Regions from separate parts of the Arthrobacter sp. B0316-1-20 genome, predicted to be linked through region 2. Evidence: riboswitches for the same ligand, from Rfam matches in the RefSeq annotation. Region 2 holds a riboswitch; the other holds the start of a gene.
What was found. A riboswitch is a leader RNA that binds a small molecule or an ion and turns the genes downstream of it on or off. The one in region 2 is predicted to bind guanidine.
Positions count from the first base shown of each region.

Region 1: another riboswitch for guanidine. It lies ahead of AC5RW2_RS21265 (DMT family transporter); the one in region 2 lies ahead of AC5RW2_RS05065 (DMT family transporter).

Region 1 is NZ_JBNHHC010000013.1:100,076-115,863, forward strand. It holds gene AC5RW2_RS21250 (dihydrofolate reductase family protein) at 1-11, shown strand, start outside; gene lplAB (lipoate-protein ligase LplAB) at 41-1,102, opposite strand; gene AC5RW2_RS21260 (DMT family transporter) at 1,387-1,722, opposite strand; gene AC5RW2_RS21265 (DMT family transporter) at 1,733-2,047, opposite strand; guanidine-III (ykkC-III) riboswitch at 2,058-2,123, opposite strand; gene AC5RW2_RS21270 (hypothetical protein) at 2,213-2,506, opposite strand; gene AC5RW2_RS21275 (hypothetical protein) at 2,629-3,009, shown strand; gene AC5RW2_RS21280 (HNH endonuclease family protein) at 3,302-4,147, shown strand; gene AC5RW2_RS21285 (DapH/DapD/GlmU-related protein) at 4,155-4,724, opposite strand; gene AC5RW2_RS21290 (hypothetical protein) at 5,261-5,398, opposite strand; gene AC5RW2_RS21295 (hypothetical protein) at 5,918-6,403, opposite strand; gene AC5RW2_RS21300 (hypothetical protein) at 6,961-7,755, shown strand; gene AC5RW2_RS21305 (hypothetical protein) at 7,822-8,316, opposite strand; gene AC5RW2_RS21310 (type B 50S ribosomal protein L31) at 8,476-8,733, opposite strand; gene AC5RW2_RS21315 (TrmH family RNA methyltransferase) at 8,839-9,651, opposite strand; gene AC5RW2_RS21320 (sulfite exporter TauE/SafE family protein) at 9,648-10,424, opposite strand; gene AC5RW2_RS21325 (ABC transporter ATP-binding protein) at 10,439-11,227, opposite strand; gene serB (phosphoserine phosphatase SerB) at 11,334-12,227, shown strand; gene AC5RW2_RS21335 (transketolase) at 12,401-14,290, shown strand; gene AC5RW2_RS21340 (SDR family oxidoreductase) at 14,309-15,061, opposite strand; gene fabG (3-oxoacyl-ACP reductase FabG) at 15,216-15,788, opposite strand, start outside.
Region 2 is NZ_JBNHHC010000002.1:447,893-463,680, forward strand. It holds gene glgA (glycogen synthase) at 1-794, opposite strand, end outside; gene glgC (glucose-1-phosphate adenylyltransferase) at 901-2,187, shown strand; gene AC5RW2_RS05040 (YeiH family protein) at 2,302-3,315, shown strand; gene pepN (aminopeptidase N) at 3,419-6,046, shown strand; gene AC5RW2_RS05050 (dihydrofolate reductase family protein) at 6,159-6,809, shown strand; gene lplAB (lipoate-protein ligase LplAB) at 6,880-7,941, opposite strand; gene AC5RW2_RS05060 (DMT family transporter) at 8,263-8,610, opposite strand; gene AC5RW2_RS05065 (DMT family transporter) at 8,624-8,938, opposite strand; guanidine-III (ykkC-III) riboswitch at 8,950-9,015, opposite strand; gene arr (NAD(+)--rifampin ADP-ribosyltransferase) at 9,116-9,544, opposite strand; gene AC5RW2_RS05075 (TetR/AcrR family transcriptional regulator) at 9,599-10,183, opposite strand; gene AC5RW2_RS05080 (ABC transporter ATP-binding protein) at 10,269-11,390, opposite strand; gene AC5RW2_RS05085 (ABC transporter permease) at 11,438-13,033, opposite strand; gene AC5RW2_RS05090 (iron ABC transporter substrate-binding protein) at 13,038-14,087, opposite strand; gene AC5RW2_RS05095 (universal stress protein) at 14,626-15,057, shown strand; gene AC5RW2_RS05100 (GntP family permease) at 15,455-15,788, shown strand, end outside.

The DNA of each region.
Region 1 (15,788 bases), on a different contig from region 2:
GGGACCGGTAGCCCGGCCGCTTTGGCTACCGCCGCTCACGCTACGGTACGCGGTGCAGCCATTCTTCCGTGCCGAACTTGGTCTCCACGAGTTCCCGGGCCATGGCCAGCTCTTCCTCGGAAAAACCGCTGTCCTCGGCGGCATAGCGGTCCTTGAAGGTTCGGATCATCACGTCGATGATTTCCTCGCGGGTCAGGCCGGTCTGCCGGCGCAGCGGATCCACCCGCTTCTTGGCGCTGGCGATGCCCTTGTCGGAAATTTTTTCCTTGCCGATCCGAAGGACATCGGTCATCTTGTCCGCGTCGATGTCGTAGGACATGGTCACGTGGTGCAGCATCCCGCCATTGGCCAACCGCTTCTGCGCCGCGCCGCCGATCTTGCCCTCCGGCGTGGCGATGTCGTTGAGCGGCTGGTAGAACGCCTTGATGCCCACCTTCTCCAGCGACGCCATGACCCAGGCGTCGAGGTACGCGTAGGACGCTTCAAAGCTCTGCCCGTCCACCAGCGTCTGCGGCAGGTACAGCGAGTAGGTAATCGCGTTACCGCGTTCCATGAACATGGCGCCGCCGCCGCTGATCCGGCGCACCACGGTGATGCCGTGGCGTTCCACCCCGTCCGGGTCCACTTCGTTGCGGACCGATTGGAAGCTGCCGATCACCACCGACGGCGCCTCCCATTCCCAGAACCTCAGCGTCGGCGGGCGCTTCCCGGCCCCCACCTGGCGGGTCAGGACCTCGTCCATCGCGACGTGCAGGTGCGTCGGCAGCGGGGTGGGTGGAATAACCTGCCAGTGATGGTCAAGCCAACCGGTGGCCTTGTTGAGCGCGCGGCGCACGGCCACGGCAACCGCATCGGCCGAGAAGCCAAACATTTGCGCGTCCGGCCGCAGCGCGGCGTTAATCGCGCTGGCATAGTGGCCGTGGGGGCTTTCGATGCTCATCCCGTCAAGCGCTGCGTTGATGTCCGCCAGTGCTTCATCCGGTTCCAAAAAGAAGTCGCCGCTGACGGACGGCCGGGTGATCTGTCCGTCCGCCACCTCGAAGTCCACGACCACGAGCTTGCCGCCCTGGACCTTGTACTCTCCATGGCGGTGGTCGGTCATGTGCGCTCCTTGGCAGTCTTCGGGCTATCGTGGCGGGGACGGTACCGGCAGCCAGGCGGCTGCGGTCGACGGTTTTCCCAGTCTAATCAAGGCCCGCGGACAGCCCGTCCGCGCGGGACTCAGGTTCCTCCCAGCTGCTGCCGGGGCTGTGCCCAGAACCCCCTCGTAGTGTCATAGACACCTCATCACGGTGCGAGTGAAAGAGGGGCCGGACGTGCCCGGTCCAAGCGCCGGCGGGTATTGGAGTAACTCCCCCAACCTCTCCACTACCCGCCGGCGCTTTTTCATGCCTTCTTCCCGTCGCCCGTATCGGCAAGCTTCAGCCCGATCACGCAGCCGATGATCCCGGCAACGAAGAGCAGTTTGAGCACGCTCGCGGGTTCTCCGCCGAACAGCATGGCGTAGCCGACGGTCAATGCTGCCCCGGCGCCGGTCCACACTGCATACGCCGTACCAATGGGGATGCCGCGCATGGCATAGCCCAGACCCACCATGCTCAGGGTCAGGGCCACGAAGAACACCACGGCGGGCCCCGTGCGGCTCAGTCCGTCCGACATCCCCAGCGCTGTTGCCCACACGGCTTCCAGGACGGCACTGATCAACAAAACAGTCCAATGCATGCCAGCCCCCTTAACCGATCGCCTTGAGGCCGACGACGCAGCCGATGATGCCCAGCAGCAGGAGTACGCGTATCAAGGTCGCCTTCTCGGCGCCGGTGACCATGGCAACCGCCGCGGTCAGCACCGCACCGATGCCGACCCAGACCGCATAGGCGGTCCCCACCGGTATGGCAGTCATGGCGTAGGCCAGGCCGGCCATGCTCAGGGCCATGGATACTACGAAAATGACGGTGGGCCAGAGCCGGCGGAAATTCTTTGATGCGCCCAGCGCCGTGGCCCAGACGGCTTCCAGGACGCCGGACAGAACAAGTATCAGCCATTCCATGTGTGATTCCTTTGGCCAGTCTTGTCGCACACCGGGTACTGAACCGTCGTCCGGAGACCCAAGGAACAGGTCTTGGACTTGAAAATAGCAAAGTACGACGCCGGTGCGCAGCTTTGGTGGCCAACCTCACCAGCCTGTGGCCTGGCCCCGGTCGTTGATGGCCCTCTAATCGTTTGTTGCTTTCCTGCGTTTCGCCAGGTGCCACGCAGCTCGAAGGGCCGATACAACTGCCATCACGAAGCCGAGCGCGCCTAGCCCGAGGAAAACCAGAACGAAACCGATCCTGAGAGGGGCAGGAGCCAGTCCTTGATCGGCCTCGCTGATTCCCCCGAAACCAATCCACGTAAACAAGGCCAACACGAGGCCAAGGAACACCATGGAGATGCCGGATGCGAAGGCTGCCGCAACGGGGATTTTTTTCATGAACTGCCCGCCCCTTTCGCTGCGTTTTAGGTGCATGCTGCGGACTCCTTGGGACATTGAACGGACGGCCACTCCTCGAACTATCGAATGATACGTCCTGTGGGGATACCCTGATCAGAAAAGCCTGGGCGCTGGAAGGCCGAAATTGGAAGAGGGCAATGCGTAGAACATTCAAGATCGCGGTTGCCTTAGTAATCGGCATGATCCTGGTCAGCGCCGGGTTATTCTTCATTGGATATCCGAAATGGGGAGGATATGCCATCGAGGGTTTGATGCTCATCGCCGTGGTGGTATTTGTAGCCCGGCTTGCGCTTGGAGGTAAAAAGAGCATGTCTCAACCGATGGCGGAGCCCGGAGAGACGCTCAACGATCTATACCTGGGCGCCACCTACACAGGCCCAAGACTCCTCGCCCCTCCCCGAGGAACGCCTGCAGAGTTGGTCATCGATGATGATGAGCGGTTGCAGTTCCTTGAGGCTGTCAAGAACGCAGACGAACGCTCACCACGTGACGTCCCTGGGGAACCGCACCGCCCCTAGGCTTTCCCGCAGCGCGTTCCCGGGAATTCCAATAACCAGCGCTCAGCCAAGCGAAACCACTTTCCTACTCGCCCTGCCTCGTTTTATCGATAGTTGGATTTGGGCCTGCATCACTCCACCATTCCGTCTGCGTAGTCGATGAGCTCCGGATCTTCGACGTGGGAAACGAAGGCCTGCCGCACAAAGGCAGGCCTTTTGTATGGCAGGATAATTCCCAGGCAATCGCACTGAATCCGTGCGTGACTGTTGCCGGACATATTTGGGGGAATACTTGCGCAAGACTCCGGGCCGAATGCTGGCCTCCATCCTTACCGCCGGAGCCCTGCTGCTTGGCGGGTTCACGTCCGCAGCCCCGGCTGAGGCCCTCGGGCCGAAAGCCACGGGGCCGAACGCCTCCTCGGTGCTGAACACCCTGCCGGTCAAGGGCAAGGCCGCCAAGACCGGCTATTCCCGGGACAAGTTCGGACCCTCATGGAAGGACACCGATCGCAACGGCTGTGATACCCGGAACGATATCCTCAAGCGCGACCTCACCAGGGACAGGTTTAAGCCCGGCACGAATAACTGCGTCATCGCTTCCGGGACCCTGAAGGATCCCTACACCGGCAAGACCATCAGCTACGTCCGCGGCGGCAACAAGGTCGACATCGACCACGTCGTGGCTCTGGGCCAGGCCTGGGTGTCCGGTGCCCAGAAGCTCTCCAGCGCCCAGCGCACCGCGCTGGCCAACGACCCGCTGAACCTGCTGGCCGTGGATTCCTCCGCGAATCGGGCCAAGGGCGACCGCGAGGCCAGTGCGTGGCTGCCCAAGAACAAGTCCTTCCGTTGTCCCCTCGTCGCCACCCAAATCGCGGTCAAGAAGAAGTACGCCCTGTCGGTCACTCCCGCAGAGAAGGCCGCTATGAAGCGGGTCCTCACCTCCTGCCCCGGGCAGAAGACGGTGAAGGTCACCGCCATCAAGCCGGCCAGCAAGGCAACGCCGACGAAGGCCGCCAAGCCCTCCACTGCATTGGAGGTCTCCCCCGGTGCTTTCTGCGCCTCGTCTATGAAGGGCAAGCGGGGCATCGGCAAGACCAATGGCAAGACCTACACCTGCAAGGCGTCCTCCACGGACAGCCGCCTCCGGTGGCGGGCCTGAACGGGGTTCAGGAGGAAAGGAAGCGCACGACGCGTGCGGGTGAACCTACAACGATGGAATTTTTGGGCACGTCCTTCGTAACTACGGAGGCAGCCGCCACGACAGCATTTTCGCCAATGGTCACGCCGGGCAGGATGGTGGCGTTCGATCCGATCCAGACATTGCGGTTGATGACGATGGGAGCCGGGTGCATGTCCCCGCGGCGGCTCGGCGCAAGGTCGTGGTTGAGTGTGGCCAAAACGGAGTTGTGCCCGATAAGACAGTCGTCACCAATCACCACGCCGCCCTGGTCCTGAAATTTGCAGCCTGAGTTGATGAAAATCCTCTTCCCGAGCGTGATGTTCTTCCCAAAGTCGGCGTAGAAAGGCGGGAAAACCGTCACGGATTCGTCAATCGGCTTGCCGGTCAGCTGAGTCAACAGCTCCCTCACCCGCGCAGGTTCCTGGTAGGCGCCATTAAGCTCGCCGGTAATACGCAGCGCATCCTGGCTGACCCGGTGCATGACGGCATGGAACGGCGAGCCCCCCGTGATGGTTTGGCGGGCGTTCAGGGCTTCAAGGAGATCTTCGAGTTCCATGGTGTCCTTCATGTTCATCCCGGAAGAGCTCGCCCAGACGTGGCCATGCATCCAGCGTATGTTGCAGCCGGCAGATGGCGACACCTCTCGGGGCATTACAATCCCCGGATTCGAAGGAACGCCGCGGCCTACAGCAGATCACTCGCCAGAGTCGTGTGCACATGCCGCTGTTGGTGGTGCTAACGAACCACCCACACATTGCGGCGAAAGCTGCCAACCATACGCCCATACCGTCCTAACGGGTGCGGTTATTGACTCTGTCCCTGTACCGTCCCGACCTGTTTCGGGGCCTACAGGCACAGCTCTGCCCTCCACCTCCCGAGCCTTCTAATGCGGTGTCCGATTCTCCAGAAACGTTCCTAAGCCCAGGCGCTCATGGAGAGACAGACAAACCCTACGGGCAGTACCCCAGACAGGGGACCACGACGGCAGGGGCTGGCAAATGCGTAGATGATTTTGGAAGGTTGTTCCGCTGGCGCTGCGCAACCCCAGCAGAAGTTAGAGGCCGAGGACAAGCGGGTTCCCGGCGGAGCCGCTTAGTTGATGTGCGGGGTGATGAGAGGCATGACATAGAGGGGTAGGACAAGGTTCACCAGGAGGCCGACGAAGCCGGTGGCGCCGATGCCGACAGCGGCACCCGACAGTGCCGGCCCGTTGCGCTGCCGCAAGCACATGGCCCGATGATGACCGCCGCAAGATCCAGGGCAATAACGACGCCCAAGCCGATGTACATCACGGTGAAGATGTTGTCGTAGTCCTCATGGTCGAGAGCCTATGCTGCCGGGCCTGCAGCCGTTGGAGGATGGCGTCACAGGCTCGACCCGCGTGGCACAAGTCGCCCCTACTCGGGGGCGCTGCGCTAGGCATCACATGGCTTAGCCATGGCCACTCCGCTGGAGCTATGCGGCCAAACCATGCATGCTGTGCGTCCGACCGGACCACCTCATGCCAATGACACTGTTGAGCGAACACTCGGAAGGAACGCGACGGACGACATCGCCCGAGTGGTCTTGCTAATTCCTGAGATGCCGATGAACATCACTGCGTGGGCTGTGCTGAAGGGCCTCCCAATCGGCCAGACGCAGTCAGTGAAGCCGTTCGGGGTCAGGCTCGATGGCCAGCCCGTGCACCGGTATCCCGGAACAACTTCCTACCCTTCGGCTGTGAGGCTGGCGCGAGCTTGAAGCCCTGTCCTAGCGAAGCTGTAGCTCGCACTCCCTGCCCGTCGGTATTCCGTCCAAGGTGAACCGTATCCTGAGGCTTCGTGCTGCTTCCGGGGGGTTGGGGAGATAAACCCAGGAGGCATCCCATTCGGTTCCGTCCCCGGCCACCTGCCCCTGTACGCACCGATACTCGGTGCCGCGGCCGTCATCCAAGAGCGCATTCACCCGTTCCAAGACCGGTACTCCAGGCATTGTGGGAGAAGGGCCCGCAGCTTCCATGCCCTGAGCCTTCATTCGCCTGATCCACGCGTCCCGTGTGTCTAGGAAGAGCACATCACGCCGCTGTGTCTCTTCGCCCCGGACGCCCGCCAGCCTGAGCCGTATACCCTTGCCACCCTCCGGGTGCTGAGGGCCGGGTGGCACATCGGTGTCGAGTTCGATGCCTCCAAAGCGCACATCAATACCGTCGCTGGTGGCAATGACGAGGTCGGCTGGGGCAAACACGATCGATGTCATAGCCCCCAGCATAGGAAAGTTCCCCCACGCGACGTATGGCCAGTGCAGAGGACCGACGAACTCCCTCTGACCGCCCCAGCGCAAACACCAAACTTTTGGAGCCACCGTCTGGGTGTTGGCCTATCCGGGCAAGAGTCGATTCCGATGTCTCCGGGCAAGAGTCGATTCCGATGTCGAGCATGCGACCAGGGCCTATCACCGGTGCGAGCATCCAGAGACTCTGGCTAGCCGCGCCGCCGTCTGAAATTAACCCGCACGGCCTCTCCAGGTGCGACGATGATCGAATGCAGAACAGGGCCGACTTGCTCCTTGAGGGACCGCGCGGGCGACGCCTATGCCTCGAGCTGGCGAAGGCGCTCAGCCCGGACGTCAGAACGGCCGCATCCAGGCTGGCATACGAACTCGATTCTGGAAGGGGCTCCTCAACAGTCCTGCTGACCGCCGGTCAAGGTGTTGCTCTCCCTCCTGCATCACCGAAAGAGTTTGCGGCAGCGATTGCTTCCCTGGATCCGGGTGCCCTGAAGGGTGTACTCATTCAATCGGCGCTGCAACTAGCCGTGGCGTCGGCCAGGTACTGGCAGGAGCCGGAGGGTGAAGACGTGCTCGCCGGGCAGCCCGACGTCGTCGGCGCCCTCTACCCCGTGGCCGAACAGGTCATGGATTCGTCGACGGGGCGGCAATGGGGTCTGCCTCGCCGGATCGAGCAGTGGGCAATTGACTGGCGATCGGCGGAGGATCCGTCGCCGCTGCCCAAAGACCCCCAGCGAACCTTGGCTGAGTGGGGACGTGGAGAGCGAGCCGAAGAAGCTCGGGCTGCGAAAGACCGGCCCGATGACCCCGGGGCACCTTGGTCCGGCACGTGGTGGTCTATCCCGCAGGGGTTGCTCCAGACCGTCGGGCAGATTCCGTCAGGGTTGGACCTCGTCGAAGACAGCCTTGGCGGGGAAGATGCCACCACCATCCCGGTCCGTGGAGTGGGGCGAACCTATGAGATCCGCACGGGGGATGACTGGATCCGCCTGTGCCGCGCCTTCCCCCTGGAGGTTACCGCCTCCCGCCGGCACGACTGGTACCGCACTACCGGACGGACCGGCCGATGGGTGATTCCCGACTGGGCACAAGTTGCGCAGGAATGGGATGCCGTCCACCTGACTGTTGTCGCATATCTCAACGGCGCCACGCGCCCGCTCCGGATTGATTCAGCCACGGCAAGTGTCGTCGCCGGGTGGAACCCCGATACCACGATCTGGCTCACCGACGTCGCACGCGAATGGGAAGGGCCCCGGCAAACGTGGCATCGTACGCCGCAGGGCGGCTGCTGGTCTCCGGGGTCACCGCAGACCGAGCCATGAACCAGCTGGCGCAGCACGGACTGAGCTGCGCCTCTTTGGTCACGCGATCAGCTCCCGCCCGGCAACCTACCCGTCGGCGGCGCAGAACAGCTGCAGTTCAGCGTCTCCGTCACGGATGTAGTGCAGCCCTGTGAACCCGTGTCCCCCGGCGAAGCGGGACTGCAGGGAGGCGCCGTCCTCCAGCTGGTACAGCATGGTCGCCAGCGCTTTGCCGGACTCGTCGGTAATGGCCAGCGAGACGGCGCGGCCGTCCGGGGCCTCCCCCGTGTAGCTTCCGGACAGCCGGAACGAGCCGGCGATCAACTGCTGCCGGTCCCCCGTCGTGCCGTCGACCCTGGGCAGGACCAACTGGCCGGCCTCTTCTCCGGCGCTGCCGCCAAAGTCCGGACGGTACTGCGTGGTGCAGGTGATTTCAGCCGGCAGTTGCTGTTGCCCTGCTGCGCATGCCGTGAGCAGAAGGGCGGAAACGGCCAGCGTGACCGGGCCCCCGATCGCCCGCGGGCGGCGATGGTCCCGGTGCCGCCCAGTGCGGACCGCTTCACGGTGTGGAGTTGGTGCCATGCCAGCAGCCTAACGTCGCGGCCGGCAGGGGACGCCAGGAGCCGGTGCACGACGCGCCAGGCCGCCGGGCCACAAACCCGAGCCAATAGGCCGCCGCATTAAACGGCGAAGCCCGCACCGGGCGGTGCGGGCTTCGCTGAAGACTTGCGGGGAGAAGTGTTACTTCTTGCCGCCGAAGCCCTTGAAGCGTGCGTTGAAGCGCTCCACGCGGCCGGCGCTGTCCATGATGCGCTGCTTGCCGGTGTAGAACGGGTGGGACTCCGAGGAGATTTCAACCTCGATCAGCGGGTAGCTGTTGCCGTCTTCCCACTCCACCGTCCGCTTGGACGTCGCGGTGGACTTGGTCAGGAAGGAAACGCCGGAGGCCAGGTCGCGGAACACAACCGGGGCGTATGCCGGATGGATATCAGACTTCATAGTTGTACCTTTTCTACGCGCCCCTGGATTTTGCCAGCGGCTAGAAGGATGGAAAGATGGCAGCCCCATCAGGGCCAGCACACAACTCTACCGCATTCGGCGGGCTCACGTCGAAGTGACACGGCAGGCCCAGAACGCGACCGCGCTGGCGGCCGCAACGTTCAGGGAGTCCACTCCCGCACGCATGGGGATCATGACGGTCAGATCCACCCGGTCGAGCGTTTGCTCCTTCACGCCGGCACCCTCGGTGCCCAGCACCAGCGCCAGCTTGTCGTAGTCGCGCCGTTCCAGCTCATCCAGGGCGATGGCGTCCTCGGTCAGCTCCAACGCCGCCGTAATGAACCCGGCGTCGCGGAGCGCGGCAACACCCTCCGGCCACTCCGGCAGCCGGGCCCACGGAATCTGGAAGACCGTGCCCATGGAGACCCGGATGCTGCGCCGGTACAACGGGTCGGCGCACTGTGGACTGAGCAGCACCGCGTCCATGCCCATGGCGGCGGCGGATCGGAAGATCGCGCCCACGTTGGTGTGGTCCACGATGTCCTCCAGCACTGCCACCCGGCGGGCACCGGCCAGCACGTCCTCGACGGGCAGCGGCGCGGGCCGGTGCATGGCGGCCATCGCGCCGCGGTGCAGGTGGAATCCGGTGATCGTCTCCAGCACCTCGGGCGTCCCGACGAACACGGGCACCTCGGGGAACCGGTCGATCACATCGCGCAGGTCGTCCAGCCACTTGTCGGTCAGGAAGAAAGACCGCGGGGTGTGGCCGGCGGCGATGGCGCGGCGCAGCACCTTGGAGCTTTCGGCGATGTACATCCCCTCGGCGGGCTCGCGGCGGCGGCGCAGCGCGGTGTCCGTCAGCTGCGCGTAGTCGGCCACCCGCGGATCGGCGGCGGAGTCCAGGCGCACCAGGTTCATGCGAAGAGGTTCCTGACCAGCACGAACAGCGCCACCAGGCCAAGGGTGACAATGATGCTGCGCAACACCACCGGCTTCAGCCGGCGTCCCACGGCGGAGCCAATCAGCGCACCGATCAGCGAACTGATGGCGATGACCAGCACCACCGGCCAGTCGATCCGGTCGAACGCGAAGAGCATGTAGGAGATGGCGGCGATGATGTTCACGCCCAGCACCAGCACGTTCTTCACCGCGTTGGCCTGCTGCAGGGTGCCGTGCAGGAAGACCCCGAGGATTCCCACCAGCAGCACGCCCTGCGCGGCCACGAAGTAGCCGCCGTAGACACCGGCGAAATAGACCAGCCCCAGCAGCAGCCACGGCCGCGGCCGGGTCCGGGCCTGCGCGGCCTGGCGGTCCCGCACCCAGGCCTGGAGCTTCGGTTGGAACACCACGAACAGCAGCGCCACCACGATCAGGAACGGGGCCGCCACGCCGAAGACTTCCTCCGGCAGGTGCAGCAGCAGCCAAGCGCCGGTGATCCCGCCCAGCAGTGAGGCCGGAAGCAGGATGGCCAGGGTGCGGCGCAGCCCGGCCAGTTCCCTCCGGTAGCCGTAGACGCCGCCCACATTGCCGGCGATCAGGCCCATCGCGTTCGAAATGGTCGCGGTCACCGGCGCATAGCCCAGCGCCACGAGAATGGGGAACGTGACCAGCGTGCCGGAGCCGACAATGCTGTTGATGGTGCCGGCCCACAGCCCGCCCAGCCCGATCAGGGCAGCGTTCAGCACATCCATGAGGCGGGCGCCGCCTAGGCGCGCTTGGCTACGGCAGTGTAGCGGCCGCCGTCGTGCTTGACGCTCAGCGGCATGTCGAAGGCGGTGCTCAGGTTCTCTTCGGTCAGCACCTCCGCGATGGGCCCCTGGGCCACCACCCCGCCCTCGCGCAGCAGCATGGCGTGGGTGAAGCCCGGCGGCACTTCCTCCAGGTGGTGGGTGACCAGCACCAGCGCCGGCGCGTCCTCGTCCCGGGCCAGTTCGCTCAGCCGCCGCACCAGATCCTCGCGGCCGGCCAGGTCCAGGCCGGCACCCGGCTCGTCCAGCAGCAGCAGTTCGGGATCGGACATCAGGGCCCGGGCAATTTGCACGCGCTTGCGTTCGCCCTCGCTCAGGGTGGCGAAGGTGCGGTTCATGAAGGTGGACATGCCCCAGGCATCCAGCAGCCGGAAGGCCCGGCGCTCGTCCATCTTGTCGTACTGTTCGCGCCAGCGGCCGGTCACCCCGTAGGCGGCGGTGACCACCACATTGAGCACCTGCTCGTGCTCGGGGATCTGGCCTGCCAGCGCGGCGGAGGCCAGGCCGATCCGCGGCCGCAACTCGAACACGTCGACCTTGCCCATGGTCTCGTCCAGGATCCCGGCGATCCCGCGGGTGGGATGCAGGCGTGCGCCGGCGATCTGCAGCAGCGTGGTCTTGCCCGCCCCGTTGGGGCCGAGCACTACCCAGCGCTCCCCCTCCTTGACCTGCCAGTCAATGCCGTCGAGCAGGGTTTTCCGCCCGCGGACAACAGTGACCCCGGCAAATTCAAGTACATCGCTCATATCAGTAGACAGTAGGCTAAAACGCGTAGTATTCGCCAAACGCGGCGCCGGAGCCTGCCATGATGGATCCGGCCCTCCCCCAAGCTTTGCGTAGAACGGACTCACCATGCCCTCGCTCCTCCGTGTCGTCTCCTACGGCCGGGAACTCCCCGACGCCTACCTCGCTGCCGTGCAGGCAGCGGTCACCGGAGCCGGCGGGAGCATCAGGGAGCTGGAGAACGCGGCCAACGACCGTTTCCAGGTCACCGTCCTGACGGTGGAGTACGACGGCGGTGCCTCCGACGGCGTCGCGGCCTTGCGGGCGGCGCTGGCCCCCGTCCTCACCGACGACCTGGGCACGGCCGTGATGGACGCGTCGCTGGCCGGGCCGCAGCGCAAGCTGCTGCTCATGGACGTGGACTCCACGCTCATCCAGCAGGAGGTCATCGAGCTGCTGGCCGAGCATGCGGGCAAGCGCGAGGAGGTGGCCGCCGTGACCGAGGCGGCGATGCGCGGTGAACTGGACTTCGCCCAGAGCCTGCACGCCCGGGTGGCCACCCTGAAGGACCTTCCGCTCGACGTGATCGACCGTGTCCGTGCCGCGGTGCGGCTGACGGACGGCGCCCGGGAACTCGTGGAGGCTTTCCTGGCCGCCGGCCACGCGGTGGCCGTGGTCTCCGGCGGCTTCAGCCAAATCCTGGATCCGCTGGCCGCCGAGCTCAAGCTGACCTACCACCGCGCCAACCTGCTGGGCATCGACGCGGAGCTGCTGACCGGCACGGTGGACGGCGACGTGGTGGACCGCGCGGTGAAAGAGGCAGCGCTGCGCGAATGGGCCGCCGCGGAGGCCATCGACCTGGCGCAAACCATTGCCATCGGCGATGGCGCCAACGACCTGGACATGCTCGCGGCCGCCGGCCTGGGCGTGGCGTTCAACGCCAAGCCTGCCGTCCGGGCCGCCGCCGACGCCGCCATCAACATCCCCTACCTGGATGTGGCCCGCTACTTCGCCGGCGTCTGACCCCGCCCGCGACTGCCGGACCCGCAATCCCGTGCCGGCTCATTTTCGCCGGACGCGGCCCCTACCGCAGGGCCACGGGCCGGAGTAGGGTCGGTTGAACCTCCCCGGACCGCGCCCCGACTGCCGGACTCCGGGCAGGGGTTCCCGGAACCTGCCGTGAAGGAGAACCAGCGATGGGCACGCACTCCACACCAACCGCCGTCCTGGACCCGGACGTGGCCGAGACGTGCCGGCGCCTGGCGGCGCAGCTGCGGGTCGACTCCATCCGGGCCACCACCCGCGCCGGCTCCGGCCACGCCACCTCGTCGCTCTCGGCGGCCGACCTCATGGCGGTGCTCCTGGCGAACCACCTGCGCTATGACTGGCAGCGGCCGGAGCTCGCCGCGAACGACCATCTGGTGTTCTCCAAGGGGCATGCCTCGCCGCTGCTCTATGCCATGTTCCGTGCCGCCGGAGTGATCGACGAAACGGAACTGCTCGATACCTACCGGCAGTTCGGCGGCCGGCTGCAGGGACATCCCACGCCGGCCCTGCCCTGGGTGGATGTGGCAACCGGATCGCTCGGCCAGGGGCTGCCCGTGGCCGTCGGCATCGCCATGGCCGGCAAGTACCTGGACCGGCTCCCCTACCGGACGTGGGTCCTCTGCGGGGACAGCGAGATGACCGAAGGATCCATGTGGGAGGCGCTGGACAAGGCCGCCTATTACCGGCTGGGAAACCTGACGGCGATCGTGGATGTGAACCGGCTGGGCCAGAACGGGCCGACCGCACTGGGCTGGGACCTGGACCGGTACTCCGCAAGGATCAGGGCTTTCGGCGCCCAGCCGCTGCCGATCGACGGCCATGACCTGGCCGCCATCAACGAAGCCTTCGCCACGGCGCGTGAGACCACCGACCGGCCCAGCGTCATCCTGGCCCGCACGGTCAAGGGCAAGGGCGTTCCCGCGGTGGAGGACAGGGACGGCTGGCACGGCAAGGCACTGCCGGAGGACGTCGCCGGGGCCGCCATCGAGGCGCTGGGCGGCCCGACCCGGCTGCGGATCGCCCCGCTGGCACCGGAACCCGGCGACCCGGCCATCACGCCCAATCCCGCGGCCGCCGTCGCGCTGCCCGCCTACACGGAGGGCGATTCCGTCGCCACCCGGACCGCCTTCGGCGAGGCTCTGGCCGCTCTCGCCGCCCGACCCGAGGTGGTGGTCCTGGACGGCGAGGTGGGCAACTCCACCAAGGCCGGGGAGTTCAGCAAGGCCGCGCCCGAGCGTTTCTTCGAGATGTTCATCTCCGAACAGCAGATGGTGGCGGCGGCGGCCGGACTCTCCGTGCGCGGGTATGTGCCGTTTGCCGCCAGTTTTGCAGCGTTCCTCGTCTCCCGCGGCTACGACTTCATCCGGATGGCCGGGGTATCCGAGGTGGACATCCGCCTGGTCGGCACCCATGCCGGCGTCGAAATCGGCCAGGACGGGCCGTCGCAGATGGCGCTGGAGGACCTGGCCGCGATGCGGGCGATCCACACCTCGACCGTCCTCTACCCCGCCGACGCGCCCTCGACCGCCGGTTTGGTCCGCGCCATGGCGGACACTTCCGGCATCTGTTACCTCCGGGCCACGCGGGGCGATTACCCCGTGCTGTACGGGGAGGGCGAAGAATTCCCCATCGGCGGGGCGAAGGTGCACCGGGCTACGGACCACGACGACGTCACCCTCGTCGGAGCGGGCGTCACCCTGCACGAATGCCTGGCCGCGGCCGCCAGGCTCGCCGACGACGGCATCGGCGCGCGGGTGGTCGATCTCTATTCGATCAAGCCCATCGACCACCAGACGCTGCTGGCGGCGTGCCGGGTCACGGGCGGCCGGATCATCACGGTGGAGGACCACTATCCCGAAGGCGGGCTCGGTTCGGCCGTTGCCGATTCCCTGACCCAGGCGCGGGTACCGGACCTCAAACTGGTCCGGCTGGCCGTGGAAGGCTTGCCGACCTCCGGTGCGCCACAGGACCTGCTGGACGCGGCGGGCATCTCGGCGCGGCATATAGCCGCGGCCGCGCGCCGACTGGTCCGGGAGTAGTCGGGCTCTTGCGGGCCCTTAATCCTGCGCCTGCAGGAAGGACTCGGCCCCGCCCACGTATTCCGTGTGCCCGGAGGGGACATCGGCGGTAACCATCTTGGCCACTTCCGCGCCGAACTCTTCCACCGAGTAGAGCTTGCCGGCCTCGGCCCGGCGGGCCTCGATCGCGCCGGGGCGGGCACGGTCCAGCAGCGTCGCGGTCACGGTGCCTTCGATCATGTCGCCGGACACGACCACCAGCGAGATGCCCTTGGCCTCCAGCTCCGGCAGCAGTTCGCGCAGCGCGTCTTCGCCGGCGCGCTTGCTCAGGGCCACCGGCTCATACTCCGGCATGGTCGGCACGGTACGGATGAAGTGGGCCTGATGGCTGGTGACGAACACAACGCGGGAGCCGGCCGGCATCGCCTCGGCCGCGGCCTTGAGCATGTTCACCTGCGCGTCGCGGTTCAGGCGCAGGGCATAGTCCTCGCCCATGCTGGACTCCATGCCGCCCGACGCGTTGAGCACCAGCACATCGACGCCGCCGAAGTTCTGCCTGGCGGCCTCGACCAGCGCCTCGGCGCCCTCTGCCGCGGTGAGGTCGGCGGCAACGGCGACGGCGCGGCCGCCGGCTTCCTCGATCTGCGCCACTACCTTGTTGGCGCGGGGTGCCTTCTGGCGGTAGTTGACTACCACCGACGCTCCCTCGGCGGCCAGGAGCTTGGCCACCTCCGCGCCGATGCCGCGCGATGATCCCGTTACGATTGCTGCTTTGCCGTCCAGTGCGCCCATGGCTGCTCCTCGAGGTTCTCAGTAGTGGTCCGGTCGGGCGCGTTGTAGGAAACGCCCAACCGGAAAAGGCTTCGGGTTCCATCTTGCCAGTCCCCGAAGCCTTATCCGTTGTCGGGAGCCGACAAAACGCAGGCCGAACACCTGCCCGAGCTGCCTAGTGGCCCATTCCCAGTCCGCCGTCCACCGGGATCACCGCGCCGGAGATGTAGGCGGCTTCGTCGCTGGCAATCCAGCGGACCACCTTCGCGACTTCTTCCGGTTCGGCGAAGCGGCCGGCCGGGATGGACGCCAGGTAGTTCTTCTGCGTGTCCTCCGGCAGCACGGCCGTCATTTCCGTGTTGACGAAGCCCGGGGCCACCACGTTGGCGGTGATGTTGCGCGATCCGAGCTCGCGGGTCAGCGAACGGGCGATGCCCACCAGGCCGGCCTTGGACGCGGCATAGTTGATCTGGCCGGGCGACCCGTAGAGGCCCACCACCGAGGAGATCAGCACCACGCGGCCCTTCCGCAGCCGGATCATGCCCTTGGAGGCCCGCTTGATCACCCTGAACGCACCGGACAGGTTGGTATCCACCACGCTGGTGAAGTCTTCTTCGCTCATCCGCAGCAGCAGCATGTCGCGCGTGACGCCGGCATTGGCGACCAGGACCTCCACGGGGCCGTGTGCAGCCTCGACCTCGTTGAAGGCAGCGTCCACGGACCCGGCATCGGTCACATCGGCCTTCAC
Region 2 (15,788 bases):
ACCACGACGCCGTTGCGGGTTTCGCGCAGGCCGGCGATCAGCGCGTTGACCTTGGCCGCCAGTTCGGGGGTGTCGGCGGCGCCGGCGCAGAGCACCAACTGCACTTCCGGCGGCAGCAGTGCAGCGGCGCGCAGCAGGTACGGCACGCCCTTTTGCCGGGTGATCCGCCCCACGAAGACCACGCTGGGCCGGCCCGGGTCGATGCCCAAGGCACGCACGGCGTCGTCGTTGAGATCCGGTTTCCACTGCTCTACATCCACGCCGTTGTGGACCACGTGCACCCGGCCGGGATCCACGTCCGGGTAGCAGCGCAGGATGTCCTTGCGCATCCCGGCCGACACCGCGATGACGGCGGCCGCTGCTTCGTAGGCGGTGCGCTCCACCCAGGAGGAGAGCCGGTAGCCGCCGCCCAACTGCTCCGCCTTCCACGGGCGCAACGGTTCGAGTGAATGGGCGCTCAGGACGTGCGGGACATGGTGCAGCAGCGAGCCCAGATGCCCGGCCATATTGGCATACCAGGTGTGGGAATGGATCAGTTCCGCGCCCGCGAAGCCATCCAGCATCTGCAGGTCGACGCCGAGCGTCTGCACGGCCGGGTTGGATTCCTTCAGCCCGGCAGGAACCGCATAACTTCGCACGGTGGCGCCATGGAAGTCGGACGGCCGCTCAGCCCCGAAGGCATGCACGTGCAGGTCCAGCCGTCCGGCCAGCACCCGGCTGAGTTCGGCCACATGCACACCGGCCCCGCCGTAGATCTCCGGTGGGAATTCTTTTGTCACAATGTCTACGCGCACGCAACCTAACGTAGTGCACGCGCGAGGCTTCCTCTAGTGTGAGGTGAAAGGGGGATGTCACGTTTCGGCCTGGAAAGGGCCGTGGCGACTGCGAAGGGGGAAAATCATGCCACAGAAAAAGGTCCTGGCCGTTGTACTCGCCGGCGGCGAGGGAAAGCGGCTCATGCCGCTCACTGCGGATCGGGCGAAACCGGCGGTGCCGTTTGCCGGCAGCTACCGTTTGATCGACTTTGCGCTGTCCAACCTGGTGAATTCCGGCTACCGGCAGATCGTGGTGCTGACCCAGTACAAATCGCACAGCCTGGACCGGCACATTTCGGAGACCTGGCGGATGGCCGCGCAGCTGGGCAACTACGTGGCCTCGGTCCCGGCCCAGCAACGGCGCGGCAAGAGCTGGTTCCTGGGCAGCGCCAACGCGATCTACCAGTCCCTGAACCTGATCCACGATGCCAAGCCGGACATTGTCGTCGTGGTTGGCGCCGACCACGTCTACCGGATGGACTTCTCCCAGATGGTGGAAGATCACATCGCTTCCGGCGCGGCCGCCAGCGTGGCCGCGGTACGCCAACCGCTCTCGCTGGCCAACCAGTTCGGTGTGATCGAGTCGGAACCCGATACACCCACCAAGATCCGTGCCTTCGTCGAGAAGCCCGCGACCACTCCCGGGCTGGCCGATGATCCGCACAGTTTCCTGGCGTCGATGGGAAACTACGTCTTCAACACCGATGCCCTGCTGCGGGCGTTGGAGGCCGACGCCGAGCGGCTGGACACCGACCACGACATGGGCGGCGACATCATCCCCTACTTCGTGGAACGCGGCGAGGCGGCGGTCTACGATTTCACCGCCAACGCCATTCCCGGCGCCACCGGGGCCGACCAGCAGTACTGGCGCGACGTCGGCACGCTTGATTCCTACTACGAGGCACACATGGACCTGATCAGTCCGCTGCCTGCCTTCAACCTGTACAACCTGCAGTGGCCGATTTACACGCGGCAGTCGGTCTCGCCCCCGGCCAAGCTGGTCCGCGGGATCAGCGGCGCTGCCGGCACTGCCCACGACTCCCTTTTGTCGCAGGGCGTGGTGGTTTCGGGGGCCGAGGTCAGCGAATCCGTGCTGTCCACCGACGTCTTCGTCGCCGAGGGCGCCCAGGTCCGCGGCAGTGTGCTGATGGACAATGTGACCGTGGGCGAAGGCGCCGTAGTACGGAGAGCCATCGTGGACAAAAACGTGCACATCCCGGCCGGGGCCACCATCGGCGTTGATCCGGAGTTGGACCGCGCCCGCGGCTTCACGGTGACGGATTCCGGCTTGACGGTATTGAGCAAAGACGAACGCGTGCTGCTCACGGTGCCGACCGAAGCCGAATCTACACACAAGCCTGCAGGCTTGTAAGCGGATCCACAAAACGTAAGCCTTGTGACCCCGAAACAGCCGCCGGAAACCGCTCAAGCACCGACGCCTCCCCCGAAGCAGCCAGCTGTCTCCGGGTCCCGTATCGAACGGTGGATGCGCCGTGCAGGGCCGGGACTTTTGCTGGCGGCGACGGCCGTCCTCGTGTCCTTCGGCCTGCACTCGCTGGTGCCGGCAGTCCCGGTGATGAGCTTCGCCGTCGTGCTGGGAATTCTGGCAGCCAATGTCCCGCCGTCAGCCGGGTGGACCGGTGGCGCGGGGCGGCCCGGTCTTGCCTTCTGCGGCCGGACGCTGATGCGCGCCGGGATTGTGCTGCTCGGGGCCCGGCTGGCGCTGTCGGATCTGGCAGAGCTGGGCTGGTTCGCGCTGCTGCTGGTGGTCTTGGTGCTGCTGCTCGCGTTTGCCGGAACCTACCTGCTGGCGCGATGGCACCGCCTGCCCGGGGACCAACCGGTGTTGTTGGCCGCCGGATTCGCCATTTGCGGGGCTTCGGCGATCGGCGCCGTCGCCGCCGCGCGCGGCAGCCGCGGTCAGGACAGCCTGATGCCCGTCGCCCTGGTCACGCTGTGTGGCACGCTGGCCATCGGGGTGCTGCCGGCTGTCATGGCCGTCACCGGCATGCCGGCGGAAGTCTTCGGCTTCTGGACCGGAGCGTCAGTGCACGACGTAGGACAGGTTGTGGCCACGGCGCAAAGCGCAGGCACCGCGGCGCTGACCATCGCCGTCGTCGTGAAACTGGCGCGCGTGGTGATGCTCGCGCCGCTGGCGGCCGCCGTCGCGGTACACCGGCGCCATACGACCAAAGCGCCCCACACCGAGGACGTCGGTTCGGCAGGTAAACAACCCCCGGTGGTGCCGCTGTTCATCCTCGGTTTCCTGGCGTTGGTGCTGCTGCGCAGTATGGGATGGCTGCCGCAGTCTGTGCTGGACGGCACGGCCCTCGTGCAGGAGATCTTGCTGGCCGCTGCCCTGTTCGGGCTGGGGTCGGCCGTCCGGTTCCGGGAACTGCTCCGTTCCTCGCTGCCGGCGATCTCCACCGCGCTGCTGTCCTGGCTGCTGATCGCCGGGCTGGGGCTCGGCGCAGCCTGGCTGGCCATGGCCGCCGGCTGACGCGCTCCACCGCGCGAGCACTCGCACGGCGCGGTTGTCCCGACCGGGGGCTGGCCCACGGGGCACCTCCCCCAGCCGGGCCCCGCATGGTTAAATGGGCCGGATGACAAACCAGAACCTCAGCCGCGACGAAGCGGCGGCCCGACCCGCCATCCTGCGGGTGGAAAGCTATGAGGTCTCGCTGGACCTGCGCGGCGCCGAGGACCAGGACGCACCGGGCTTCATCTCCAAAACCGTCATCACCTTCAGCTGCAGTGAGCCGGGCTCAACCGTGTTCGCGGACTTCATCCACGGCGGCGTCCACTCCGTGCTGCTCAACGGGCTTGCGCTGGATCCGGCCGAGGTGGTGGACGGCTCGCGCATTCTGCTGCCCGGGCTGGAAGCTCAGAACCAGGCCACCATCACGGGCACCGCACTGTACAGCAACAGTGGCGAAGGCCTGCATCGATTCGTTGACCCTGCTGACGGGAAAACCTACCTCTACACCCAGTACGAGCCGGCCGACGCCCGGCGGGTCTTCGCCAACTTCGAACAGCCCGATCTGAAGGCCTCTTTCTCCTTCCATATCGCCGCGCCCGACGGCTGGACCGTCGCCTCGAACGCCGCGGTGGCCTCGACCGAGCCGCTGGCTTCCACGCCCGGGCACTCGGTCCGCCGCTTCCACCCGACCCAACGCATCTCCACCTACATCACCACCGTGCTGGCCGGCCCGTACCATGTGGCCACGGACAACTGGCAGCGCACGCTGCCCGACGGCGGTGAACTGCAGGTGCCGCTGGGCGCCTACTGCCGTGCCTCGCTGGCCGGCTCCTTCGACCCGGAGCAGATCTTCGCCGTCACCAAGGCCGGGCTCGATTTCTTCCACGTCCTCTTCGACTACCCGTACCCGTTCGGCAAGTACGAGCAGGCCTTCGTCCCCGAGTACAACCTCGGCGCGATGGAGAATCCCGGCCTGGTCACCTTCACCGAGGCCTACGTTTTCTCCTCCCGTGCCACTGATGCGCAATACCAGGCACGGGCCAACACCATCCTGCACGAGATGGCGCACATGTGGTTCGGTGACCTGGTCACCATGAAGTGGTGGGACGACCTCTGGCTGAAGGAATCGTTCGCCGACTACATGGGTGCTCTCGCCTCGGCCGAGGCCACGCGGTGGAGCAACGCGTGGATCACCTTCGCCAACCGGCGCAAGGGCTGGGCGTATGTGCAGGACCAATTGCCCACCACCCACCCCATCGTCGCCGACATCCGCGACCTGGAAGCCGCCAAACAGAACTTCGACGGCATCACCTACGCCAAGGGCGCCTCGGTGCTCAAACAGCTGGTGGCCTATGCCGGCTTCGACTCGTTCATCGGTGCCTCGCGCCGCTATTTCCGCGAGCACGCCTACGGCAACACCTCGCTGGCCGACTTCCTCACCGCCCTGAGCGCGGCCTCCGGCCGGGACATGGAGCACTGGGCGCACCAGTGGCTGCAGACTGCCGGCATCTCCACCCTGGCACTGGATCTTAAGCACGACGGCGCGGCGATCACCGCTGCGGCCATCGTCCAGGACGCGGTGGATCCGGTGACGGACGAAGCGGCGCACCGCCCGCACCGCCTGCGGCTGGGGTTCTACAACCCCGATCCGTCCGGCCGGATGCTCCGCACCGACCAACTGGAACTGGACGTGGCCGGTCCGCGCACGGACCTTCCGGAACTGCTCGGCCGGGAACTGCCCGCACTGCTGCTGATCAACGACGACGACCTGACCTACGCCAAGGTGGTGTTCGACCAGCGCTCACTGCAGACGGTGCTGTCTTCGCTGGACCAACTGATCGATCCGCTGGCCCGCGCGCTCTGCTGGTCCAGCCTCTGGAACATGACGCGCGACGGGCTGCTCCCGGCCGCAGAGTATGTGGAGGCCGTGCAGCGGTTCGCCCCCGCCGAAACCGAGAACAGTGTGCTGCAGGTGGTTTTGGACTGCGCCAAAACAGCCATGGACCGGTACGCACCGGCAGCCCGCCGCCCGGCACTGGCGACAGCGTTCGTCGCTGCTGCACGGCGGCAGGTCGAATCTGCGGATCCGGGCAGCGACCAGCAACTGACCTGGGCAAGATCGCTGGCCGCGGTGGCCCGTACTGAGGATAGCCAGGCCCCGTTCCTGCGCGATCTAGTGCTGGGCAACCTGGCTGTTGCCGGCCTCGCCGTGGACACGGATCTGCGGTGGCGGTTCTGGCAGGCGCTGGCCGCCACCGGCCACGCTGGCGTGGCTGAACTCGATGCGGCCCTGGAAGGTGACCGCACCGTTGCCGCACGAGCAGGCCACTTGGCTGCTTTGACGGCCCGGCCGGTACCCGAGGTGAAGGCGGAAGCGTGGCGCACGGCCGTGCATACCGATTCGCTATCCAACCAGCTCCTGGACGCCACGATCGACGGGTTCTGCCAGGGGCCACCTGACCTGCTCGACGAGTACGTGGACCCCTACTTCGCGGAACTCGTCCGGATCTGGTCGTCCAAGAGCATTGAGATCGCGGCCCGACTGGTCCGCGGGCTCTACCCCGGCGGACAGGATCTGGCCGAAGGCCAGGCACCTGCCGAGCACCCCGCAGTCGTCCGCACCGACGCCTGGCTGGACGGCAACCGCGATGCACCGGCCGCGCTGCGCCGCATCGTCATCGAACAGCGCGACCACTTGATCCGCGCCCTCCGCGCCCAGCAGGTGGGCAGCACCACGGAGGGCCCGAGCTAAACCGCCGGCTGAAGGCCGGTCAGTTCCCCGCACCCCTGCGTTGCACTACACTGACAACTTCCGCAGGACCCGGTCTGGCTTGGTTTTCCGGGCTTTGGTGGCAGGAGGATCAATGCCCAAGCTGCGTGTCCACAATTTTGCTGTTTCCCTGGACGGCTATGCCGCCGGTCGCCACCAGTCCCTGGAAAACCCGTTGGGTGTGGGCGGCGAACAGCTGCACGAGTGGATGTTCCAGACCGAGGCCGGCAAACGGATGATCGGTGAAAGCGGCGGTTCAACAGGCCCTGACAACGACTTTCTGCTCGCCGGCGAGCGCGGGATCGGAGCCACCATCATGGGTCGGAACATGTTCGCACCGGCTCGCCGCGACCAGGAGTCCTCGGAGTGGAAGGGCTGGTGGGGCGATGACCCACCCTTCCACCACCCGGTCTTCGTGCTGACCCACCACGCACAACCGCCGATCAGCATGGCCGGCGGGACCGTCTTCCATTTCGTCGACGACGGGATCGAATCCGCGCTGCGGCAAGCCACCGCCGCTGCCAACGGGCAGGACGTCCGGCTCGGCGGCGGAGCGGCCACGGTCAATCAGTACCTGCGCGCCGGTCTGGTGGACGAATTGCATCTGGCCATCGTTCCGGTCCTGCTGGGCGGCGGCGAGCGGCTCTTCGAGGATCTCGATGCACCGGCCCTGGGTTATGCATGCGTTCAATCAGTCGCTTCCCCCACTGTGGCGCACGCACTTCTGGCCAAGAAGGCGCGATAACCACGCAGATGGGCGGGCACTACCGGCCGAAGACGGGCAGGGCCAACGGCCACCCGCCACCGGCCGCCCGCTATGGCACGCGGTGCAGCCACTCGTCCTTGCTGAACTTGGTGTCCACGAGTTCGCGGGCCATGGCCAGCTCCTCGTCGGAGAAGCCGCTGTCAGCGGCGGCATAGCGGTCCTTGAACGTCCGGATCATCACGTCGATGATCTCTTCCCGGCTCAGGCCGGTCTGCCGCCGCAGCGGATCAACGCGCTTCTTGGCGCTGGTAATGCCCTTGTCGGAAATTTTCTCCTTGCCGATCCGCAGCACGTCGGTCATCTTGTCCGCGTCGATGTCGTAGGACATCGTCACATGATGGAGCATTCCGCCATTGGCCAACCGCTTCTGTGCAGCGCCGCCGATCTTGCCCTCCGGCGTCGCAATGTCGTTGAGCGGCTGGTAGAACGCCTTGATGCCCACCTTTTCCAGCGAAGCCATGACCCATGCATCGAGGTACGCGTAGGAGGCTTCAAAGCTCTGCCCGTCCACCAGGGTCTGCGGGAGGTACAGCGAGTAGGTGATGGCGTTCCCCCGCTCCATGAACATCGCCCCGCCGCCGCTGATTCGGCGCACCACGGTGATGCCGTGGCGTTCGGCTCCATCCGGATCCACCTCGTTCCGCACCGACTGGAAGCTGCCGATCACCACCGAGGGCGTCTCCCACTCCCAGAACCGCAGCGTCGGCGGCCGTTTCCCGGCGCCCACTTGGCGGGTCAGCACCTCGTCCATCGCCACATGCATGTGCGTGGGCAGCGGAGTGGGCGGAATAACCTGCCACTTGTGGTCCAGCCACCCGGTGGCCTTGTTCAGGGCCCGGCGCACGGCAACGGCAATGGCATCTGCGGAAAAGCCAAACATCTGGGCGTCGGGCCGCAACGCCGCAGTGATGGCTGCAGCATAGTGGGCGTGGCTGCTTTCAGTGCTCATGCCGTCCAGCGCCGTGTTGATGTCGGCCAGGGCTTCGTCGGGTTCCAGGAAGAAGTCCCCGCTGACCGACGGATGGACGATCTTGTGGTCCATCACGTCAAAATCGACAACAACAAGCTTGCCGCCCTGGACCTTGTACTCTCCGTGGCGATGGTCGGACATTCACGCTCTCCTTGCTCAGGTCGGCCAGGTTGCCGCCGTCGGTTCGGCTGGCGGTGGTTGAAGGCCACCACAGTCTTATCACGGCGCCGGGCCCCACCGGACGTTGGCCCTGCCGGCGTCGGGCCTCCGCTCGCGCTGCCCGCTCGACAACCTACCCAGCATTCTCCCAGCTGTTGCCGGGGCTGTGCCCAGACGCTTCCGGTAGTGTCAAAGACACCTCATCACGGTGCGAGTGAAAAAGAGGGGCCGGACGTGCCCGGTCCAAGCGCCGGCGGGTAGTGGAGAGACTCCCCCCAACCTCCATTACCTGCCGGCGCTGTTTCATGCCTTCTTGGCGCCCTTCTTGTCGCTCTGGCCGTCAACCAGCTTGAGCCCGATGACGCAGCCGATGATGCCCGCAACGAACAGCAGCTTGAGCACACTCGCCGGCTCTCCGCCAAATAGCATGGAGTAGCCTACGGTGAGCGCCGCCCCCGTTCCGGTCCAGACAGCGTAGGCGGTACCCAGGGAGATACCGCGCATGGCATAGCCCAAACCCAACATGCTCAGGGTCACGGCCACGAAGAACACGACCGTAGGCAGCGGCTGGCTAAAGCCCTCCGACAGGCTCAACGCAGTGGCCCACACTGCTTCCAAAACGGCGCTGACCAACAAAACAATCCAATGCATGGTGAGCCCCCCGTTAGCCGATCGCCTTGAGGCCGACCACGCAACCGATGATGCCCAACAGCAGAAGGACCCGGATCAGGGAGGCTTTCTCGGCCCCGATGACCATGGCCACGGCGGCCGTCAGCACTGCACCGATGCCAACCCACACCGCATAGGCGGTTCCCACCGGGATGGCGGTCATGGCGTAGGCCAGGCCGGCCATGCTCAACGCCATGGCCACCACAAAAACGATGGACGGCCACAGCCGGCGGAAGTTCTTGGATGCGCCCAGTGCCGTGGCCCACACAGCTTCCAGGACACCGGACAGGATGAGAATGACCCATTCCACGATTGAAATCCTCTGGCCAGTCTTGTCGCGCACCGGGTACTGAACCGTCGTCCGGAGACCTAAGAATGAGGTCTTGATTCCAAAACTAGCAAAGCACGACGTCGATGCGCAGCTTTGGTGGCGGGCCTCACCAGCGCGCCGGTCGGGTTCGGGTTGCGTGGAGGATCGGGTGGAGGATCACTCGTTGATGGCTTCGACGCCTTGCCGCTTGAGTTCTTCGAGATGGTTTCGCATGTTCTGCAGTGCCTCGGGCGGATGCGGTTCCCACCCGATGACCTCTTCGATGATGCGCAGCGGTTCCCTGGTGCGGTAGGACCGTGTGGGGTTGCCCGGGAAGCGCTGGTCTGTCAGGTTCGGGTCGTTTTCAAACGGGCCGGTGGGTTCCACCCGGTAGATTCTTCCCGGGCCCTCCCCTACTCCGAGTTCGGCTCCCCACGTCGCAGCGTCCAAGGTGGCGGTGAGGTAGACGAAGTTCGCCTTCGTCCGCTCCCCATAGTTCGAGCTGAAGCCCGGCTCCAGCAGGTCGCCCGGCGCCAAATCAGCTTTCGTACCGTGGTAGAAAGGGCCGGGGTCGCCGGCCTCGGCCGGTATCGGTTCATTGTCCATTCGCCATCTCCTCGCTGTGTGCCCACTGTAGTCGGCAGACTGCGCGCTATCACGTCACCGCGACCGATCATCGCTGCCCAGCAGCCCGGCAACGAGGGCGTCGATGACATCGTCGGTGGACGAGTCAGGGTCCAGCTCAGTGGTGAGGCGGTCGAGCAGAAAGCCTTCCACCGCATAGTAAAAGAGCGCGACCTCCCGACGACCGCCGGGAAGCCCGGCCGCGGCGTGGAGCGCGACGTCGCCCTCGAAGGCTGCCTTGCGCCATTCCGCCAAAACTGCTGCAACGGCTGGGCGGCGGGAGCCTTCCAGCCGGAGCTCGAACAGCGCGAGCGTGACCTCCCGTTCCGCAGTAAGCCGGCGCAGCATTGCGCGCAGGTAGTCGGCGAACAGCTCGCGGCTTGGCGGTGCGGCCGCGAGGCGTTCGAGGTCCTTCGGATCGGGAACCAGCCGCTCGCCCATGCGGTGGACGAGGCCGGCGATCAAGCCATCGCGGCTGCGGAAATAATTCGAGGCGGTCCCGACCGGGACGCCTGCTGCTTCGTCGACCGCGCGGTGCGTTAATCCGCGCGCACCGTCGCGAGCGAGAACGGCCAAGCCTGCGTCGGCGAGCAGTCGTCTCCGCTGCTCATTCTTTGCCATGCCCCATCGTATCGGCACGACCAATCCGGTCTGCTGTCCAGGACCTGCACTGTTCGATCTGCGGATGCACGGGAAGTGCCACCCGTCACGGACCGTCCTGCGGGAAGGCCACGCCTTCGCCGACCACCCGCAGGCAGAGCTCTGTCCCAGGCTTGGTGATGGAAGCGTTCCAGTGCCGGATGGTGATCACCTCGCCGCCGCCCGGGTACCGGTGCCCGTTGCCGGACGCGGCGCGATGGGCCGCATTACTCTCGGCCAGCTTAATCCGGACAGTGGTTTCCGGACCGAAGTAATCGGTGTCCACGACGACGCCTCGGATAGGGCCGTCCGGCGCGATGCGGATCTGCTCCGGGCGGAGCATGAGCTGGACCTTGCCCTGCGCCGGCGGCCGGCGGACCGGGACTCCGCCCAGCGAGCAGGTGGCCAGGGAACCCTCCATCCATGCATCCAGGATCACCGCGTCGCCCAGGAACTCGGCCGTGGCGCGGTCGGCCGGCCGCGTGTAGACCACGAAGGGGTTGCCGATCTGCGCCAGCCTCCCGCCGCGCATGATCGCCACCTGATCCGCAAAGGAGAGCGCTTCGGCTTGGTCGTGGGTCACCAAGATGGTGGTTACGCCGGCTTCACTGAGCACCTTGGCGACGGCGCGGCGGGTGGCCACCCGGAGTCCGGCGTCCAGTGCCGAGAACGGCTCATCCAAAAGCATCAGTTCGGGCTTCCGGGCCAGTGCGCGCGCCAAGGCAACGCGCTGTTGCTGGCCGCCGGACAATTGGTGTGGTCGCCGTTTCGCCATCGCGGCGTCCAGGGACACCATCTCGAGCAGTTCCTTGACCCTTGCGTCCACGGCCCGTCGGCCGCCGTCGAGCTTTTTTCCGGCGTTGAGACCGAAAGCGATGTTCTGTCCCACGGTCAGATGCGGAAAGAGCGCCCCGTCCTGCGCGACGTAACCGACATGCCGCTTGTGTGCGGGAATCCAGACACCGTCCCCGGCAACCGGTGAGCCGCTGAGACTGATGCAGCCGGTGTCCGGATGTTCAAAGCCGGCAATCAGCCGCAGCAGCGTGGTCTTGCCTGACCCCGAAGGACCCACGATCGCCGTGGTTCCGCCTTTGGCTACAGAAAGATCGACGCCCTTGAGCACCGACTGGGAGCCGAAGTTTTTGGTGACGTCGGAGATCTCCAGATGCGTGTTCGTGGTTGGCGCCACGGAGGCCGCTACACGCGGTGCCGGGAGCCGGGAAGGGGATTGTTCGGTCACTGTCCGGCCACTTTCTTGGACTGTTGGAAGAGCAGGTAGGTCATCGGTGCTGAGAGCAGGATCATCAGCAGCGCGTAGGGTGCCGCGCCGGTGTAGTCGATCTCGCTGCTCTTGCTCCAGAACTCCGTGGCAAGAGTCCGGGTCCCGTTCGGCGAAAGGAGCAGCGTGGCCGTCAGTTCGTTGACGATGGCAAGGAATACCAGAGCGGCGCCCCCGGCAGCAGCCGGTGCGGTGAGCCGCAGCGTCACTCGCACGAAAGACGTCAGCGGCGCCTTGCCGAGGGACTGCGCTGCTTCGTCAAGTTCCTTGGGTGCCTGTGCCAGCCCCGAGCGGAGGTTCACCAGCGCCCGGGGAAGAAAGAGAAGCACATAGGCGGCGACCAGCACACCCGCCGTTTGATAAATCCCCGGGACCGCCCGGATGCTAACCGTGACGAATGCCAGGCCCACGACGATGCCCGGAAGCGAGCTGGTCACGTAGTTGGAAAGTTCCAGGAACTTGCTGAACCCGCTGGGTCGCCGCACCGCCAAATACGCCATGGGGAAGGCCACCACCGTGGTGACGGCAGCCCCGACGGCGCCGTACATCAGCGTCTGCAGCAGCGCGGGCAGGAATTCGTCCGCAGCCCAGACCTCCGATCCGCCCGCGATGATCCACCGCAACACGAACCAGACGGGCAGTCCGAAGGCCAGCACCGTGACAGCGGCCAGCGCGAGCTGCGAGGGCAATTGGTAGTGGCGAAGGGCCAACCGGGTCGCCTTGGCCGGCGCGCCCGAGCCGATTCGGGCGTAGCGCGCGTTGCCCCGGCTCTTCACCTCAGCCAGCAGCAGAATGAGGCACAGGAACACCAGCACACTGGCCAGCATGTTGCCGGCGGTGCCGTTGAACGTCGATTGGAACTGGACCATGATCGCCGTCGTGAAGGTATCGAAGCGGATCATCGCGAAGGCGCCGTACTCCGCCAAGAGGTGCAGGGAAACCAGCAGAGCACCGCCGCTGAGCGCGATGCGGAGCTGCGGGAGTACCACGCGGAAAAAGACAGCCCACGGCCCCAGACCGAGTGACGCCGCGGATTGCTCGATGGCCGGATCCAGACGGCCCAAAGCTGCCGCCGCCGGTATGTACACCAACGGGAAGTAGGACAAGGTGGCGATGAGCACGCCGGACCAGATTCCCCCTAGGGACGGAACGGCCGAGACCCACGAGTAGCTGTTGACGAACGCCGGAATGGCCAGTGGCGCGGCCAGCGCAACCGCCCACCAGCGGTGCCCCCGCAGCGTGGTGCGCTCCACCAGCCAGGCTCCGCCCGCGCCAAGGATCAGGCACAGCGGGACCGTGAAGACGGTGAGCATGACGGTGTTCAGCAGCAGTTCGCCGACGCGCGGACGGAAGATGAGCTCGACGGCGGTGTCCCAGCCGGTTGCCACCGTCATGTAGGCGACGTAACCCAACGGGACGAGCGAAAACAGCGCGATGAGGACCGCCAGCACGGACACCGTGGAGACGCCGAAAGGCGGGCGAAGGCGCTTGCCCTCACCCGCCGTCGTGGTTCCCGTACGAAGCGTACTGGGAGCCGATAGATCAGTTGTCACAGAACTACAGTAATCCTGCCTTGGTCATCAGATCCGTGACCTGGGTGGAGTTCAGCTTGGCCGGGTCCACCGCAGGGGCCTCGAGGTCCTTGATCGGAACCAGAGCCTTGTTGGAGTCCACCTGCGAGCCGACGGCGTATTCGAATGAGGTGCCGTTTTTCAGGATTTCCTGGCCCTGCTTACCGGTGATGAACTTCAGGAAGGCCTGGGCGTCTTCTGCCTTCTTGGAGGACTTCAGCACGCCGCCGCCGGACACCGAGATGAAGGCACCCGGATCCTGGTTCTTGAAGTAGTACGGCGTGACGTTGTTGGAGTTCTCGCCGGTCTTGGCCTGATCCCCGTAGTAGTAATAGTGGTAGATCAGCGCCGCGTCGACTTCACCGGCATTGACTGCCTTCATGGCGGTGCTGTTGCCCTTGTAGGCCTTGTAGTTTTCCTTCATGCCGGCCAACCATGCATCGGTGGCGGCTTCACCCTTGAGTTCAAGCAGGGCGGAGACGATGGCCTGGAAGTCGGCGCCGGTCGGCGAGGCAGCCCACTTGCCCTTCCACTCAGGGTTGGCCAGGTCCAGCATCGACTTGGGCAGTTTGTCTTCGCTGATCTTGTTCTTGTCGTACACCAGAACCGTGGAACGGGCGGCGATGCCGGTCCACTTGCCGGTGGAAGGACGGAATTCCGCGGGGACCTGGTCGATGGTGGCCTGGTCGACATCGGCGAAGAGGCCGGCGTTCTCAACCTGCGTCATTGCGGGAGAGTTCTCCGTCAGGAACACATCGGCCGGCGAGGCGTCGCCTTCCTGGATGATTTGGTTGGACATTTCGGTGTCCGAGCCCTGGCGAACAGTGACCTTGATGCCGGTCTCCGCGGTAAAGGCGTCGACCCATTCCTTGGTCAGGCTCTCATGCTGGGCGTTGTAAACCGTGATGCCTTCGCCTGCGGCGGCGGAGCCGGACGCGGCGGAATCGGTGTCGGCGTTCGAACCACAGGCTGCGAGGCCGAAGACGGCGGTCGCAGCTACTGCGATGCCGACCAGAGCGTTCTTGCGGAGCTTCATAGGGGGAGCTTCTTTCTGCAGACATGGAGGGGATGTTGGAACCCCCAAAGAGCTTAGGTTAGCCAAGCCTAAGTAGTCTAACTCTTGGTGCAGCATTGAAATTTGTTACGCAGCACACGTCGGCTCTTGGACGGAGAGTTTCGGGGCGCAGTCGCGGGAGCGGGTTCAGACGGGTCACTGCCGGGCGCAGCGGTTGGCGGCGCCGAGCGTCTGCCCCGTAAACGGTCGTTTGATCAGACTTCCGCTTGCCACAGACATGCTTTCGGAATGCCGATAGTAGCGGTTGCGTCACATCTGGGACGGGCCTATGAAATGTGGGGGTTACCCGAGGGCCCTGGGCTCGGACTCAATGCTACAACCCGCGGCGATGGGTGAGCTCGAGGTCCCAGGACCGGTGGCTTCTATGTGTAGGAACCACTTCCACTTCCACATCTACTGTTGTCGACAGGGACAAGAAGGTACCCGCCGTCGTCGAAACATTTACCTTTGGACAGGGCCAGCCCGTGGCCGAGAGCAAAGCAATGAGGAGGAAACAACAATGTCAGAAATCGTCATGGTGGGAGTCGACGGCAGCAACACTGCGTTCAAAGCGGCTTCGCGGGCGGCAGCCATCGCTGAGGGCCTCAACGCCGAACTCGCCGTGCTCAGCGCCCATGTCAAGGAAAATACCGAGGTCATCAAGATCGGCAATGACACCTGGATACTTGACGACACCAAGCAAGCGCAAAAAATGGCGGAACTGGTCGCGTCCAAACTGCGCGAGGAACATCCCGACCTGAGCATCCGCCCCGTCGCCGTTCGCGGGAAGCCGCAGGAGGCATTGGTCGAGGAAGCGGCGCGTGTGGGGGCCGGGCTGCTGGTTGTGGGCAACGTCGGATTTAATGGCCTCGGCCGTGTGCTGGGCAGCGTCGCGAACAGCGTGGCCCGCAATGCGCCCTGCGACGTGTTGATTGTCAAGACGGACCGGTGATATCCGCCGGCACTACAGGCAGTACGCACGGCAGCAGCTAGGTTCCGCCTCCTGGCCTCCCCCCCCAAAGAGTCCATCGGCGCGTTCTGGATATGCGCCGCCTTCTTGACTCCGCGCAGGAGTCCCGGGTAGGCGTTTTCTCCTTGGAACTGGATAACTTCCTTCGGAGCCTTGACACGGCCGGCCTGCCACTATGGACTTGGTCCCGGGATTGAGGTGCATCAATGAGTTCCCGTTGAGAACCGGTGGGCATCTTTGCCGGGACCTGCGGTGCCCGTACTCATACCGACGCCAAGCTCATCGTCGACGGCTGCGGCGGCGGCGCCGTACCAGAGCGGGGGTCGATGTGGCTACGGCACTAAATGACGTTGCCACTCCATAAAGGCAGGAGCAGGCCATGATCGTCATTCATACCGCCATAGCCATCGTCGTCATCATCGTGCTCATCATCAAGGCCAAGGTCGACCCGGTGATCTCGCTGATCATCGGCGCGCTCTACCTTGGCCTCGCAACCGGTGTCGGTTTCACGGCGACCATCGTGGCGATCGCCACCGGCTTCGGCGAAATTATGGGCGAGGTTGGCCTGCTTATCGGCTTCGGGGTGCTCATTGGAGCGATGCTCCATGCGATCGGCGCCTTCGGGAAGATGGTGACGATGCTCGTCAACGGTGTCGGCGCACGCCGGCTCCCGTACGCGCTGACCGCTGCGATGTCGACGATCTTCCCCTCGA